2 regions of the Paenibacillus sp. J22P169 genome follow, and region 2 is predicted to be linked to the other one. Evidence: a T-box and tRNA genes for the amino acid it is inferred to sense, from the RefSeq annotation. Region 2 holds a T-box; the other holds one or more tRNA genes.

Region 1 (7,695 bases), on a different contig from region 2:
CTGTAAAACCACACATTGGTATATTCTACCCTTAGGATGCACAACTGCCCTTCATGGTAACCGCATGTCAGCTATAAAATTTTCTAACTCTTCCGATTTAACAGAGAAAAACCTGCCATCTTTCGATTGCAGGCATCTTCATCATATTTCTTCTAAAAGAGTACGATTATAAAATAGTCATGAGCTTTGCAATAATTTGTAAGTTTTCTAATTTCCGTTTGTAGAAGTGAAACTCAACCTTCGAATGTTCAACTGCATCTTCCATCTGTAGGACCTGCTTCTGTAATTCTTTCGTATGTGGCCATAATTCCGCTTGTCGTTGAAGCTCATTCTTCCCTGTAACAAGCCCTTCACCTATTACTTCGTACTCCTTCGCCAGAAGCATATGCTTTGCCCAATTCAATTCAGACACGGCATCGATATAAATAGCTTCCGCTTGTTTCAATAATTCTGGTACAAGTTGTAGCTCTAAAATAACATCCGACCGATTCATTCGGATTCCTCCTATGAGTTTTCATAGAAACTCAGCATAGTAATCATAAAATATTGGTGCTTAGCCTCATTTATATTCATAGAAAAATAAAACATGCACAATCGCTGAAAGCCGCTTAAATAGCGGGTTTCCTCCCCACATTTGACGTATTCCGCATTGAAATTCCGCCATGAAATGACAAATCAATCAAATCTACATTAAATCTGATAGTTATACGTCCAAGCTACTTGAATAACCTAGTAGTAGTGATACAATGTTACTATACGTATCAGAGGAGGTGACAAAAAATGAGCCAAGAAGAAGAAGTAGTTTCACAAAACGAAGAAGAAATCTCTGCTGAATCCACTGAAGAAGTGGTAAGTCAAGAGGCTGAAGAAGTAATCGCTGAAGCGATTGAAGAAGCAGCTGCTGCAGAGGAAGAAGCAGAACAATCCGAAGAATAATGAAACCGTTATCATAAATTATCAAATATCACCCTCAACTTACTGTTGGGGGTTTATTGATTTTTATATAGGCATAATCTCTTTGTACAATTTCATGAAATCAGGCATCATTTCCTTGGTTTATAGCCAAATTTATAGATGCGGAAAAAAATTTTTATTTTTTTTGAATTCAGCGAATAAATATTCTGAACATTCAAATAATACTGGTGTACCAAAAAAAAGGAGATGATTATGAATGGCTAGATCTAACACGTTAGTCGTCCAACAAGCAAAGGCAGCATTAGATCAAATGAAGTATGAAGTCGCTCAGGAAATTGGTGTTCCTCTCTCCCCTTCTGGTTACAACGGTAATTTGTTATCCCGTGATGCTGGCTCAATCGGTGGCAACATCACAAAAAGATTAGTGCAAATGGCTGAACAATCTCTCGGCGGCTACAAACGCTAATCCTTTGATGTAGGAGCAAGCTCAAAAAAGACTGAATCACTCGATCCTCCTTAGAGTGACCTTCAGTCTTTTTTCTATTTTCTTCAAATTCCTCTGATTTCCCTTCAATTTCCTCACCAGTTTGCCCAAACGTGTATAAATGGCCACTTCCTTTTAGTATGATTACCTAGCCCGGCAATCAAATAAAAGGAGTGTTGAATCATGACCATGACGCAATATGAAATTTTTCGTGATCCTTACCGTATGCTAATTCTTTTGGCCACTTTAGTAAGCGAAAAGCAAAACGAACCCGCCCTTCAATTTGACAAAGTGCCTTTTTTTGAAAATGATGCCTTCCTCATTCAGCAAGATAAGTTTGTGTACAAAAAAGATCGTACCGAAATCACCTGGTTTCAATTTCTAGGAAGGGACATCGCTTGCAACAAAGATCTCTCCCGCGAAGAATACAATAAAATGTTTGTAGATTGCCTCGCATCCTTATACAACCTTACATAACAAAGCGAAGGAGCTGATCTATTAAGATCCGCTCCTTCGCTTACTTCCATTACTTCTTCTTAACTTCCTCGACAAATACGTCACTTGCATCACGTGTACTTCCGAGTTCAAGAATTGTATATTTTTTCTCACCAATCATGATCACATCTTCCACTTCAGGAAGCGGATCTCCCAAATATACTGTGCCTAAATACACATTACTGCTCTTCAAACGCAAATTCCAACGATGCTGTTGTTTCGTCATAACCTTTTTCCTCCCAAACTCTAATGATCTCAAGTTACCATAAATTCACGCAAGATGAAAGCGATACTAGGAAAGAACTCTTGAATGTGGTACATTAACTTCACGCTTTATACAGAAAGGCAGATACCCTACTATGACAGCACGAGGAATTACAGAAGAAGAACTCTCACTTTTACTATCCAAACCTTTGAGTACAGAGATAGAAACAGATACGCCTACAAACTTTCTCCCACGTTCCAAAAAGAAGCGAAAGCCTCACTCCGCGCTATTTACATGGCTCTTTTTCTGGAAAAAGTAAGCGCTCACCAATTGACAATCTCTTGAATACTTGGTATATTACTAATTGTATCCATAAACGACTTGTTAGCTCAGCTGGGAGAGCACTATCTTGACAGGGTAGGGGTCAGTGGTTCGAGCCCACTACAGGTCATAAAGCGAAAGCCTTGTATATCAAGGCTTTTTTTGTTTTTCGCAACCAAATATTAACCAATTAATGATTGATTTATATCCACTGGTCACGTACTGGTCACCGATCACATTATTCAAGCCACAAATTGTAGATTATTTCCAAACGATATGGTACATTCTTCCTAGCTTGGTTAATTTCAATACATCATCTAGGGGGAGTTACTCTGGCTAGACGCAAAAAGAAACAAGATCCAATGGATGCTTTACTACAGTTAATATTTCTAGTGACTTTCTTTGGAACATTTTATTTTACAAGAAGTTTAATTGCTTCTGCCATTGTCTTTATTATAAGCCTTGGAATTCTTATTTCAGTAATGTTTTACAGAAAGTCAGTTAAAGCAGAACAACTTAAAAAGTCAGGGATTGCAGACATTGATATAATGGATGGGATTCAATTCGAGAAATATTTAGGTCATTTGTTTCAAGCCCATTGTTACAAAGTCCAAGTGACTCAAGCAAGCGGTGATTTCGGGGCAGATTTGATCATTGAAAAAGATAATAAACGTATTGCTATTCAAGCAAAGAGGTACTCGAGTAATGTTGGGTTAAAAGCTGTTCAGGAAGTTGTACCATCCATAGCTCATTATCGTGCGTCTGAAGCATGGGTAATAACCAATAGCAAGTTTACAGAGCAAGCGAGACAGCTAGCTGCTTCGAACAATGTTAAGCTACTTAGTCGTAATGATCTTGTAGAAATGATACTAAAAATGAATCCTGGTAGTGCTCCTTCGGCAAAACAGGTTATTACAGATAATCCTATACAAGAACATAGTTGTACACGTTGCGGTAATCAAATGGTACTACGAAAAGGCTCAAAAGGCACGTTTTATGGTTGCTCAAGTTTTCCAAAGTGTCGAAATGTAATACAAGCATAAAAACACGAAAACCGCGGCAAGTAACTGCTGCGGTTTTTTCCTTTTTGGCTCTGTTATTCTATAATGTTGATTTTAACCAAAAGAAAAACCGCCTTTCCGGGGCGGTTAATTGAACTATCGTTATCCGTTAGTTTAACTACCCGGCATTTTCAAATAATCCCAACACTTCTATTACCTCTGGTTGCCCTATCTTTCTCTAACCCTCCAAGAAAACCCTTTAGCTTCAAGCATAATTTTTTGTATAAATTGTTAATCCCTACAAGCAGCAGCTCTGCTTTTTCGTGTATATTTTTAGAAAGTTTATCCTATGACTTGTTAAACCCTGTAGACTTAATACTGATGTATCCGCATGCACCTCATGAAACAGTTCTCATACATTCGAACCCTAAGGGTATAAATGATCCAGTCATGGATAAATTATAAAGGCATAACCAATATTTTCAATTTTTACTACCCATTTTGTAAGGATGGTGTTTATGTTTTGGAAGAAGCTTAAGATTGGACACCATTTTGAGAAACCTGAACCTCAGAATACCGTCCTAACGATAGATTCATTTAGACAAATTTTGGCCAACATGGACGATGCAGAAATCATCGAACGCAGGACCAATAATGATCAAATGGTGATGTTTCTCTACATAAGAACATTAATTGACCAAGAACGCTTAAATGAATCCGTTATCGAACCGCTGCTCCACTGTGATCTTGAAGAAATAAATGAATGCATAGCCACAGCTAAGGTATCCAGAATTGTCACGATGGAGGAAGGTCAGCAGAAACTATTAACGGGATCCATCCTTCTCTATGAACCTATGAAGAATCAGTGGTGGGCAGCACTTCTTCCAAATCCATTGACTCGCGCCATCGAAACATCGGAAACCGAAACCATTATGTTTGGACCCAAGGACAGCTTCAGTGAGCAAATCGATCAAAATGTGACAATGATTCGCAGACGGCTTCCATCGACATCTTTAAAATCAGAAAGGTTTTCTGTCGGTTCTGTAAGTAAAACAGAGGTTATCATGATGTATATGGAAGGGGTGACCAATCCCGAATTTATTTCCATTGCAAGAAGTAAACTATCTACCATTGATTTTGATGTTTTTATGGATTCGTCCCATGTTGCGGCATTCATGGAAGATCATTATCATAGTATATTCCCGCAATTTCAACAAAGCGACCGCCCGGATCTATGCGCTTTCACTTTATCGATGGGAAAAATTACTTTTTTAGTAGCCAATACACCATTTGCGTTAACGGCTCCCATCACATTTTTTCATCTATTTCAATCTCCAGAGGATTACATTAACCGCTGGCTGGTTGCCAGTTTTATGCGGCTGCTGCGATATGTAAGCTATGTACTTTCGTTAATATTAGTCCCGATCTATGTTGCGTTAGCCACGCATCATTATCAGATGCTCCCGATGCAAGTTCTTTTTGTATTATTAGAATCTAGAACCAAATTGCCGTTTACGCCATTTTGGGAAGCATTTTTAATGCTGCTAACCCTGGAGATCATCAAAGAAGCAAGTCTTAGGATGCCCACAAAGTCGGGTCAAGTACTAGGCGTGATCGGTGGCATTGTCGTAGGACAAGCTTCCGTTGAAGCTGGTTTTGCAAGCAAAATATTAATTGTTTTAGTAGGTGTTACGGCTATCGCTTCGTTTCTAGTCCCTAATTATCTCGTGACCAAATCAAACACACTGCTTCAATTCGCTTTCCTTTTCCTTGCCAACTATATCGGAATGTTAGGGATAGTATTCGGGATAATTGTTATTCTTGTCCATTTGAATAGTATCACATCTTTGAAACAACCTTATTTTGCCCCCTTAGCTCCTCTTTACTGGAGGGATTGGTTAGATCTTTTCATTCGGGGTCCTTTCCATTGGATGAAGGAACGTCCTGAATATTTACATACCCTACAGAAATGGCGAACCAGTCAAAGGAGAAAATAATGTGAAGGCATCTTCCTTATATGAGAGAACGGCCACGTTTGGCGGGATCTATGTCTTTTTCATGGTCAACCGAAGTCAAATGCTATATTTCGTCTTAGTCACTCCTTCCAAATTGGTTTATCCCTATATGATTTGGGCATTAATTGCCGTGGGGATTTTATCACAATTGAATATGATCTTGATTGCAAAATGGTTTTCATCAGACATTTCCACCAAAGGATATCAAGGATTCGTTCAACTATTTGGAAAGCGGACGGTTCGTGTTTTGGCCTTCGTTGGTCTGTTTTTCATTTTTGCTAAAATATATGTAAGTACACTGGGGACTGTGGAAGTGATTAATAGTATCATCTTCCCTTCCATGAATCCTTTGTGGTTGATTTTATTTCTCTTTGGGATTTGTTTGTACGCGGCCTCTCGAGGAATGACGAATGCGATACGCTTTGTCGTTATTGCCTTTTTTGGTTCCGCTTGGATGATTTTATGTTTTATTCCTTTCTTCTTCCCATCGATGGCGTCACTTCACGATTTATATCCCTTGATCCCCGCAGACTGGTCGACAGTCTCCTGGAAGAATCTTTTATTCATTTGGCAAGCGTTCTCGGGACCGGAGTACTTGGTCTTTATTGGGCCGTGGTTAAACCAAAAACAAAAGATGTTGAAATATTTGACATTTGCTAATACCGCGTCTGTCTTTGAGTATTTGATTATGTTTGTTGTTTCCTTATTATTTTTTAGTTCCCAATACTTGAACAAAAGCAGATTTCCGGTAACGGACCTTATTCGTTATCTGCAAACTCCTGTTTTTGAGCGAATTGATATCATTTTAATTTGCCTGCAAATGTTTTATTATGTGTGGGCCATTTCCCTTTATTTCTTATGGTTCTACGGGGCTATTCGAATAGTTTCAGGAAGATTAAACGAACAGAGCAATCGAATTGGTTTTATAACCTGTTGGATCATGATTTTAATAAGTACGATTATTCTAGACAAGTGGTTTGATGAAACTGAACAGAACCCTTTGATGAACCTACAGATTTGGTTACGGGCATTTACCTACTTGTTCATCCCAACCTTCCTTCTGATTGCTTGCAAACGAAAGGGGCTTATCTAGCATTGAGGCTGTTTAAACATACGATGTTCCTCGTCATAATGAGCAGTATGCTATGGATGATTGGGTGCTCCCCATTTGTAGATAACAATCAGATCGAAGAAATCTCCCCTGTGATTTGGTGGTCGATTACTGAGGGTGCAGAAGGGAAGCTAAGAATAAGCACACTGGTACCACCCATATATTCTGAATCAAAAAAAATGCTTACCCAAGAAGTCGATCTATTGAAGGAGGGAGGAAAGGATTTTAATTTAAGCTATTATCGGGAAGTAAAATCAGGACAACTTCGTATGGTATTTATTGAACAAGAACTGGCGAAAAAAGGCATTACATCACTTATGAACACTTTATTTACGGACCCTGATATTTCTCAACGCCTTTATATCGTCATCGTCAATGGAAGCTTTGATGATTTCATTAAAAATCAAATAAAAACACAAGACGTTCCCGGCTATTTACTTTATCGTTTGCTTAAACACTATGAAAATAAGAAACAAGGAGATATGACTATTGTAAATCTACATCAATTTATGAAAAGGTACTATTCACCATACTCCGATCCAGTGGCACCTATTTTCAAGGTCGATAAAGAACATTTTATCTACGAAGGAACTGCCTTCTTCAAAAACGATAAACTGCAAACGAACATTAATAAGAGAAATGAACAAATATTCCAACTGATTGATCATAATCATCACCTTAAAGTCCTTACCATCCCAGAGTTATCAATAGCGATGGGGAATGTCACTTCCGAGACAAAGATGAAATTAAATCTCGACTACTCAACATTATCTCTCAACGTCGAGCTCAAAGGTCGAATTGAAGAGTACCGTGGAAAGGGAGATATAGACAACCTTGATCAATTAGCGGTTATTCATCAACAGATAAAATCGCTTTTCGAAAAACAAACAACAGAGCTGCTAAAGAAAATGCAAAAGTCGGAAGTGGACCCTCTGGAAATAGGTACTCTTACACTAGGTCCTTTTTCGAAGCCCATGAGCGAGGATGAATGGTCTACTCTCTGGGCGAACGTGAAATTTAACGTTACATATGAGCTTCATATTCAACCTTTGACGAATGTGCGAAAATAAGCTTGCACAAACACAGAACGAGAACCATCTTCTTAACGGTTCTCGTTCTGTGATATTTTCCAATGCAGGCATGCTGGC
Region 2 (7,695 bases):
CAGCGTTTAAACCTGAGTCTTATGCATTAGACGTTTTATTTGAGGATGAGTTCACTTTAGTTGTAAACAAGCCAGCAGGGATGTCTGTTCATCCGGCCGAAGTTGGTCAAAGAGGAACGCTGGCTTCCGCCGTAGCTCATTATTATGAAGCGTCTGGACAAGCTTGCGGAATTCGGCATATTCACCGTCTAGATCAAGATACGACAGGCGTTATACTTTATGCCAAAAATGAATGGGCGCATGTCCTATTGGATGAAGCTATGCGGGAGAAACAAATTGATAGACGCTATGTTGCGCTAGCTAAGGGGATTTTCAAAGAGAAGGAAGGATGGATTGATGAACCGATCGGCAAGGACCGTCATCAGCCTGGGAAACGAAGAGTGGCCCCCAACGGGGATCAGGCACTTACGCATTATCGTGTCCTTCAACAAATGAAAACAGGGGCACTTGTGGAAGTGGAGTTGGAGACGGGCAGAACACATCAAATTCGGGTCCATCTTAGCCACTTAGGGCATCCATTAGTTGGTGATACTTTATATGGAGGTTCTTCACGTTTGTTTCAGCGACAAGCCCTTCATGGAGAAAGACTTCTATTTAAGCATCCGATTACGCAAAATGAGGTCGTTGTTCATGCACCTTATCCACTAGATTTCAAGTTATTATTGGAACAGATGTCCGTGAATTGAAAAATGTAGTCATGCCTGGCCTCCTTGACCCATATACTTTTAGAGACAATCAAGTATATCACCCAACAATTCGGAGCTGATTGCTGTTTCGAGTTAACGGAAGGGAGGATTCATTCGGTGTCTGAACAACAACCTGGATTACGCTTTGATATTTATGAACGTGTGCATTTGCAGGAGAATTTGGCGGCTATACAAGAATTGAATGAAGTAGAATTGCTTCCGCATATTCAAGTAATAACGCTGGATGATCAAGCGATCTTAAAGGGGAATTTACTACTTACGGGTAACTACTTTAGTGAAGAAGGCGGCAGCCCTCGCACACTTGAGCATTTGATTCCTGTCGAAATCACGTTGCCTTTGAATCGCATCCATCGTGTCGAAGATATTCAGGTGGAGATCGAGAATTTTGATATCGACCTTTTATCGGCACGCAGCTTGAATGTAACAGGCGTTCTTTCCTTGCAGGGTGTAGAAATGGTATCTGTGCCGCCGGAAAACTGGCGGGAGGAAGAAGAGGTTACTTTTGTCCATCAAATTGAGTATCCACGCTCCGAGCCCATCATGCCGTATGCACAAGCACCTTTTGCTACACCAGCGCCGATAGCTCAAGAACCGCAGGTGCAACAAGTGATTCAACCACCGCCAACGCCAGTCCTTCCTACACCATTACCAACGCCAGCACCAACGTTGATTGCAGCTGCACCAGAACCAACGATTGTTGCGGCTCAGCCAGAAACCTATTCGGGGGATGACACGGTAGGTATAGAGGTGGAACAAATCGAGTTGAAGGTGACCCCGCATGCGGATAGTACCGTCGTTACGGAGGAGAAAAAGGAGCTTAAAGTTGCTTTTGGCAAGAAAGCGACTGACGCTGTGGAGGTTAACCCGTATGGCATCAAATCGCTATTATCTAAGGCAGGCTCGTATCTTTCCGACAAGCGGATTGCGGAAGCTGAGGCGCAAGCGGCTCTTGAGGCGGAATCGCGGGTAGATGCGGTAGAGTGGCGGCGTTTATTTCTTCAGAGCCGATCGGAGTCGCAAGAGTTCAGGAAGCTCAAACTATGTATCGTCCAGAAGGAAGACACCTTAGAAACAATAGCGAAGCGCTATCAGCTGACAACGCGTGAGATTCAATTGATGAATCGATTAGGCGATCAGGATATTGTAGTGGGTCAAGTTATTTATTTGCCCAAATAACTACCGATACATAGGCAAGAGCCTCTGGCTGCTGAGAGCAGCTGGGGGCTCTTATGTTTGCGTTATGAGTATGGCACATAAGTAGTGGAGGTCAATTTGAAATACACAGCCTTTATAGTAACAACTTCTCCTTACTGCGTATAAGTTCCACCGTTTCACCCAATACTAGAAAATAATCCTTATAACATGGGCCGAAATTATTGACTATATGTCGATAATTCGATATCATATAGTGTAAATCATTTTCAAACCAACATATGGAATTGCAAAGATAGGGAGTAGTAGTCGGAACGCCCTTCAGAGAGTGGAACTGCAGCGCTGAGAGGTTCCTCAGGATACATCCGATCGAAGTCGCCCTGGAGCAGTAAATGTGAGTGCAATCGTCGAGTTTTCGTTTCTCGCCTGCATTAGCATTTTCCGGTCGCAGCCGTTATCTGTTTTAAGTGTCATGTTATTTGCTATTGGGGCAAGTATCATGAAATGAAGGTGGTACCACGGAAGCTATACCTTTCGTCCTTTTTTGGGCGAAAGGTTTTTTTGTGTTTATAACAACTAGCCAGATATGGAGGTACTCTTATGACCGAAACCAAATTGCAAACAGAAATGCCTACCACGTATGACCCGAAAGAAGCGGAGCGTAAATGGTACGACTACTGGATCAAGAATGAATTTTTCAAAGCGGGCAACCGTCCTGATGCGGAAACCTATACAATTGTGATACCGCCTCCGAACGTAACAGGTATGCTGCACATCGGGCATGCACTAGATTTTACACTGCAAGATATTCTTATTCGTACGAAGCGTATGCAGGGCTTCGACACGCTATGGCTGCCAGGTTCTGACCATGCGGGTATTGCGACACAAACGCGTGTAGAGCAGAAGCTTCGCGAACAAGGACAAACGCGCTATGATCTTGGGCGTGAGAAATTCTTGGAGAAGGTCTGGGAGTGGAAAGAATTATATGCCGATACGATTCGTGAGCAATGGGCCAAAATGGGCTTTTCTCTCGATTACTCGCGTGAACGCTTCACACTGGACGAAGGACTCTCGCAAGCGGTTCGTGAAGTTTTCGTAAGCTTGTACGAAAAAGGTCTGATTTATCGCGGCAACTATATCATTAACTGGGATCCAGCGGCACGTACGGCGCTTTCTGATATTGAAGTAGAATACAAAGAAGTACAAGGTGCGCTGTACCATTTGAAATATGAAACAACAGACGGTTCAGGCTCAATCGTAGTTGCTACGACACGTCCTGAAACGATGCTTGGTGATACAGCGGTTGCTGTTCATCCGAAGGATGAGCGCTATAAGCACCTCATCGGGAAATCCTTGCTGCTTCCGATTGTGAATCGTGAGATTCCGATTATTGCAGACGACTATGTTGAAAAAGAGTTCGGAAGCGGCGCGGTAAAAATTACGCCTGCGCATGATCCGAACGACTTTGAAGTAGGAAAGCGTCACAATTTGCCGCAAATTCTAGTTATGGACGAAACAGGTACCATGAACGCGAATGCAGGCCCGTACCAAGGTCAAGACCGTTTCGAGTGTCGTAAGCAAATCGTAGCAGATTTGAAAGAACAAGGTGTTCTGATCAAAATCGAAGAGCACGTTCACCAAGTAGGGCACAGCGAACGCAGTGGTGCTGTTATCGAGCCGTACTTATCAACGCAATGGTTCGTGAAAATGCAGCCGCTTGCTGATCAAGCGATTGAAGCGCAAAAATCAGGCAATGGCGTTAATTTTGTACCCGATCGTTTCGAGAAAACATACCTGAACTGGATTGAAAATGTACGTGACTGGTGTATTTCACGTCAACTATGGTGGGGACACCGAATTCCTGCGTGGCATTGTGCGGATTGCGGTCAAGTCACCGTAGCTCGCGAGGATGCGACAGCTTGCTCCCATTGTCAAAGTGCGAATCTTAACCAAGATAACGATGTACTGGATACATGGTTCAGTTCAGCGCTATGGCCTTTCTCCACATTAGGTTGGCCGAATGATTCCGAAGACATGAAGCGTTTCTATCCGACGAGTGTACTCGTTACGGGCTATGACATCATTTACTTCTGGGTCGCTCGTATGATTTTCCAAGGTCTCGAATTTACGGACCAAATTCCGTTCAAAGATGTGCTTATGCATGGTCTTGTTCGTGATTCTGAAGGCCGCAAAATGTCCAAATCCCTTGGAAACGGTGTTGATCCATTAGAAGTTATCGAGAAATACGGCGCAGATGCGATGCGTTATATGATTTCTACGAGCAGCACGCCGGGTCAAGATTTGCGCTTCCGTTGGGAGCGGGTCGAGCAAGCTCGTAATTTTGCCAATAAGATTTGGAACGCATCCCGATTTGCTTTAATGAATTTGGAAGGCGTAACCGCTGCGGATATCGATTTGACGGGTCAACTTGGTACAGCGGATCGTTGGATTTTACATCGTTTGAACGAGACGGTTCGTGACGTTACTCGTCTGATCGACAGCTACGAATTCGGTGAAACAGGACGTTTACTTTATAACTTCATCTGGGATGATCTCTGTGATTGGTACATTGAGTTTAGTAAACTGAGCCTATATGGTACGGATGCAGCAGCGAAGAAACAGACGCAATCGGTTCTAGCTTATGTACTAGACCAAACGCAGCGTTTGATTCATCCGTTCATGCCGTTCATCTCGGAAGAGATCTGGCAGCATTTGCCGCATGTGGGGGATACGATTACACTGGCGGCTTGGCCGACAGAGAACGCAGCCTTCGAAGCGCCTGATGCGATTCGTGAGATGGAGCTTTTGATGGAAGCGATTCGTTCGGTTCGTAATATCCGAGCAGAAGTGAATGTGCCGATGAGTAAGAAAGTAGAGCTTCTGATTAAACCGGCTAGTGCAGAGACACAGGACATTCTTCGCAAAAATGAGGAGTACCTGAAACGCTTCTGCAACACGTCACTGCTTGAAATTGACCTTACAATGGCAGCGCCAGACAAAGCAATGACGGCCATTATTACAGGTGCCGAGCTGTATCTGCCTTTAGCAGGCTTGATCGATATCACGCAAGAGCTTGCACGCTTGGATAAAGAGTTGCAATCCTTACACGGTGAGGTTGAGCGCATCGAGAAAAAGCTGGGCAATGAAGGCTTTGTAGCTAAGGCACCAGCGAAGGTTATCGAAGAAGAGAAAGCCAAGCTTGCTGATTATGCAGACAAACGAGATAAAGTTATCGCTCGATTAGCGGAGTTAAAGTCATAAAGAACGCAAATTATACGAATGCCTATGTTCGTCTACAAGGTGATTCATATAGTAAAAGAGGATGAGAACAATGGATGAAATCAAGAACACTGCGGGTGAGTTCCAAACCGCACAGGAAGCCATTGATTGGATCGTTGGACGGATGGAGAAGCTCGGCATGAAGCCGGGCCTCCAACGTATGCATCTGCTCATGGAGAAGCTTGGTCACCCTGAACGCAGGCTGAAGTTCATTCATGTGGCCGGAACGAATGGAAAGGGCTCAACATGTGCTTACTTAGCTTCCGTGCTTCAAGCTTGCGGCTATGATGTAGGCACGTTTACGTCGCCTTATCTGGTGAGATACACGAACCGCATTCAAGTAAATGGCGCCGACATTGAGGATAAAGTTCTACTTCGCTTAGTGAATGACATGAAGCCGATTGTCGATGAGATTGCAGCTACAGAAGTTGGTCCTCCAACGATGTTTGAAATCTCGACTGCACTGGCGATTCTTTACTTTGGGAAAGTGGCTTATCCTGATTATGTAGTATGGGAAACCGGACTCGGGGGAAGGCTGGATAGCACGAATATCGTGAATCCAATTGTTACCGTGATTACGAATGTGGGTCACGATCACATGGATATCCTGGGGGATACACTGGAGCTCGTAGCAGCTGAAAAAGCGGGGATTATTAAAGCAGGTGTTCCCGTCATAACAGCCGTCGAGCCTGAGGCGATTTGGAGCGTTATCGAACAAACGGCGAAGGCGAAGAAAGCTACACTATATTCCCTTGGCGATCAATTTCATTTGACCGAAGTGAACAGTGAACTAGATCGTCAAAGCTTCCAGTTTAACGGACCTTTTCGACCGATCCCGGATCTGGCTATCACATTAAACGGTGAGCATCAGTTGAAGAACGCGGCAGCAGCGGTCATGACACTTGAGGTGCTTCGTCAATATTACGCCACGATCGTGGAAGACGTCGATTTGCAGAAGGGGCTTGCAGGTACGAAATGGCCGGGCAGGCTGGAAATGGTTTCACAGGAGCCACGTATCCTTATCGATGGAGCTCATAACCCTGAAGGGGCTGCAACATTGGCTGCAGCGCTTCAAAACGTGTATAGTTATAAGAAGCTTCATATGATGATTGGAATGCTAGCTACGAAGAATCATACAGGCTACTTAAGGCATATACTACCATTGGTGGATACGCTCATTATTACAGAAGCAAATTTTCATAAAAAAGGGGATGCTTTCCTTCTCGCCGAAATTGCTAGTGGTCTGCTTCGAGAGATGAATCGTGAGGTAGACATTGTAGTAGAACGCGATTGGAAGCAAGCTCTAACTTTATTAACAAATAGAACTGAGCAGGATGATCTGGCGGTCGTATCCGGCACGCTGTATTTAATCTCTGATGTTCGTTCTTGGATAACCTATCAAACCGATTCTGAAAAAGGATGGTGAGAACGGCGTGAGTCAAGCAGAACACGTACATTTTATAGGAATCGGCGGATACGGCATGAGTGCCATTGCCAAAGTCATGCTCGAAATGGGATACCGCATTTCGGGATCAGATCTAGCACAGCAAGAGCTTACAGATAAACTGAAAGCCAAAGGTGCTCAAGTTTTTATTGGTCATGAGGCAACTAACGTATCAGGAGCCGATTTGGTCGTATATTCAACGGCGTTAGCCAAAGATAATGTGGAAATGCAAGCAGCCGAGCAAATGAATATTCCGATTATTCATCGTTCACAAATGCTGGGAAGGCTGATGAACGAACGCAAAGGGATTGCCGTAGCAGGCGCTCACGGTAAGACAACAACGTCCTCCATGATTGCTCTGGTGATGGAGATTTGCGGTATTGATCCAACGTATATCATCGGTGGAGAAATCATGAATGTAGGCAGCAATGCCAAAGCTGGCAAAGGAGATTATGTGGTTGCGGAAGCCGATGAAAGCGATGGAACCTTCCTCCAATACCACCCAACTCTGGCGTTAGTGAACAATATCGAAGCCGACCATTTGGAAAATTATAATGGCGATTTCGAAAACTTGAAAAAAGCATACAAACAATTCTTAAGCCAAGTAAGACCTGGCGGAAAAGCGATTGTATCTCAGGATGATGAATTCCTGCGTGAAATGATACCAGAAATTCAAAGCCAAGTGATTACGTATGGGATTGAGACGGAAGCGGATTATATCGCAAGTGACATTTCGCTTGGTGATCGCAAGGTAACCTTTACGGTAGCGTTCAAAGGAACGTCCTTAGGTCAAATAAGCTTATCAGTACCAGGTAAACATAATGTTTACAATGCGCTAGCTACTTTGATAACTTGCCTAGAAGCAGGTCTTCCATTCGAGCAAATAGCGGAAGCTATTCAGGAGTTTCGGGGAGCAAAGCGTAGATTCCAAGTGCTTGGTGAAGTTGAAAACATCTTGGTCATCGATGACTATGCACATCACCCAACGGAAATTCAAGCAACGATTTCCGCTGCAAAAGCTACGAGAAAGCGTATTATCGCTGTATTTCAGCCGCAACGGTATACAAGAACTTACTACCTGTTCGAGCAGTTTAGCCGTTCCTTCTTGGAAGC

The links. A T-box is a leader RNA that pairs with one kind of tRNA and senses whether it is charged. The one in region 2 lies ahead of AC58QG_RS29555 (valine--tRNA ligase), so its partner is inferred to be a tRNA-Val.
Region 1: it encodes a tRNA-Val, which carries the amino acid that the T-box ahead of AC58QG_RS29555 (valine--tRNA ligase) is inferred to sense. The anticodon was not compared.

What each region holds. Positions count from the first base shown of each region.
Region 1 is NZ_JCAUAO010000001.1:41,291-48,985, reverse strand. Features, by position in the region: gene AC58QG_RS00245 (hypothetical protein) at 167-493, opposite strand; gene AC58QG_RS00240 (hypothetical protein) at 781-936, shown strand; gene AC58QG_RS00235 (alpha/beta-type small acid-soluble spore protein) at 1,172-1,381, shown strand; gene AC58QG_RS00230 (hypothetical protein) at 1,583-1,876, shown strand; gene AC58QG_RS00225 (hypothetical protein) at 1,926-2,120, opposite strand; tRNA gene AC58QG_RS00220 (tRNA-Val) at 2,478-2,550, shown strand; gene AC58QG_RS00215 (restriction endonuclease) at 2,783-3,463, shown strand; gene AC58QG_RS00210 (spore germination protein) at 3,940-5,418, shown strand; gene AC58QG_RS00205 (GerAB/ArcD/ProY family transporter) at 5,420-6,529, shown strand; gene AC58QG_RS00200 (Ger(x)C family spore germination protein) at 6,553-7,617, shown strand.
Region 2 is NZ_JCAUAO010000009.1:113,197-120,891, reverse strand. Features, by position in the region: gene AC58QG_RS29565 (RluA family pseudouridine synthase) at 1-686, shown strand, start outside; gene AC58QG_RS29560 (LysM peptidoglycan-binding domain-containing protein) at 804-1,883, shown strand; T-box leader at 2,143-2,404, shown strand; gene AC58QG_RS29555 (valine--tRNA ligase) at 2,460-5,120, shown strand; gene AC58QG_RS29550 (bifunctional folylpolyglutamate synthase/dihydrofolate synthase) at 5,191-6,564, shown strand; gene murC (UDP-N-acetylmuramate--L-alanine ligase) at 6,572-7,695, shown strand, end outside.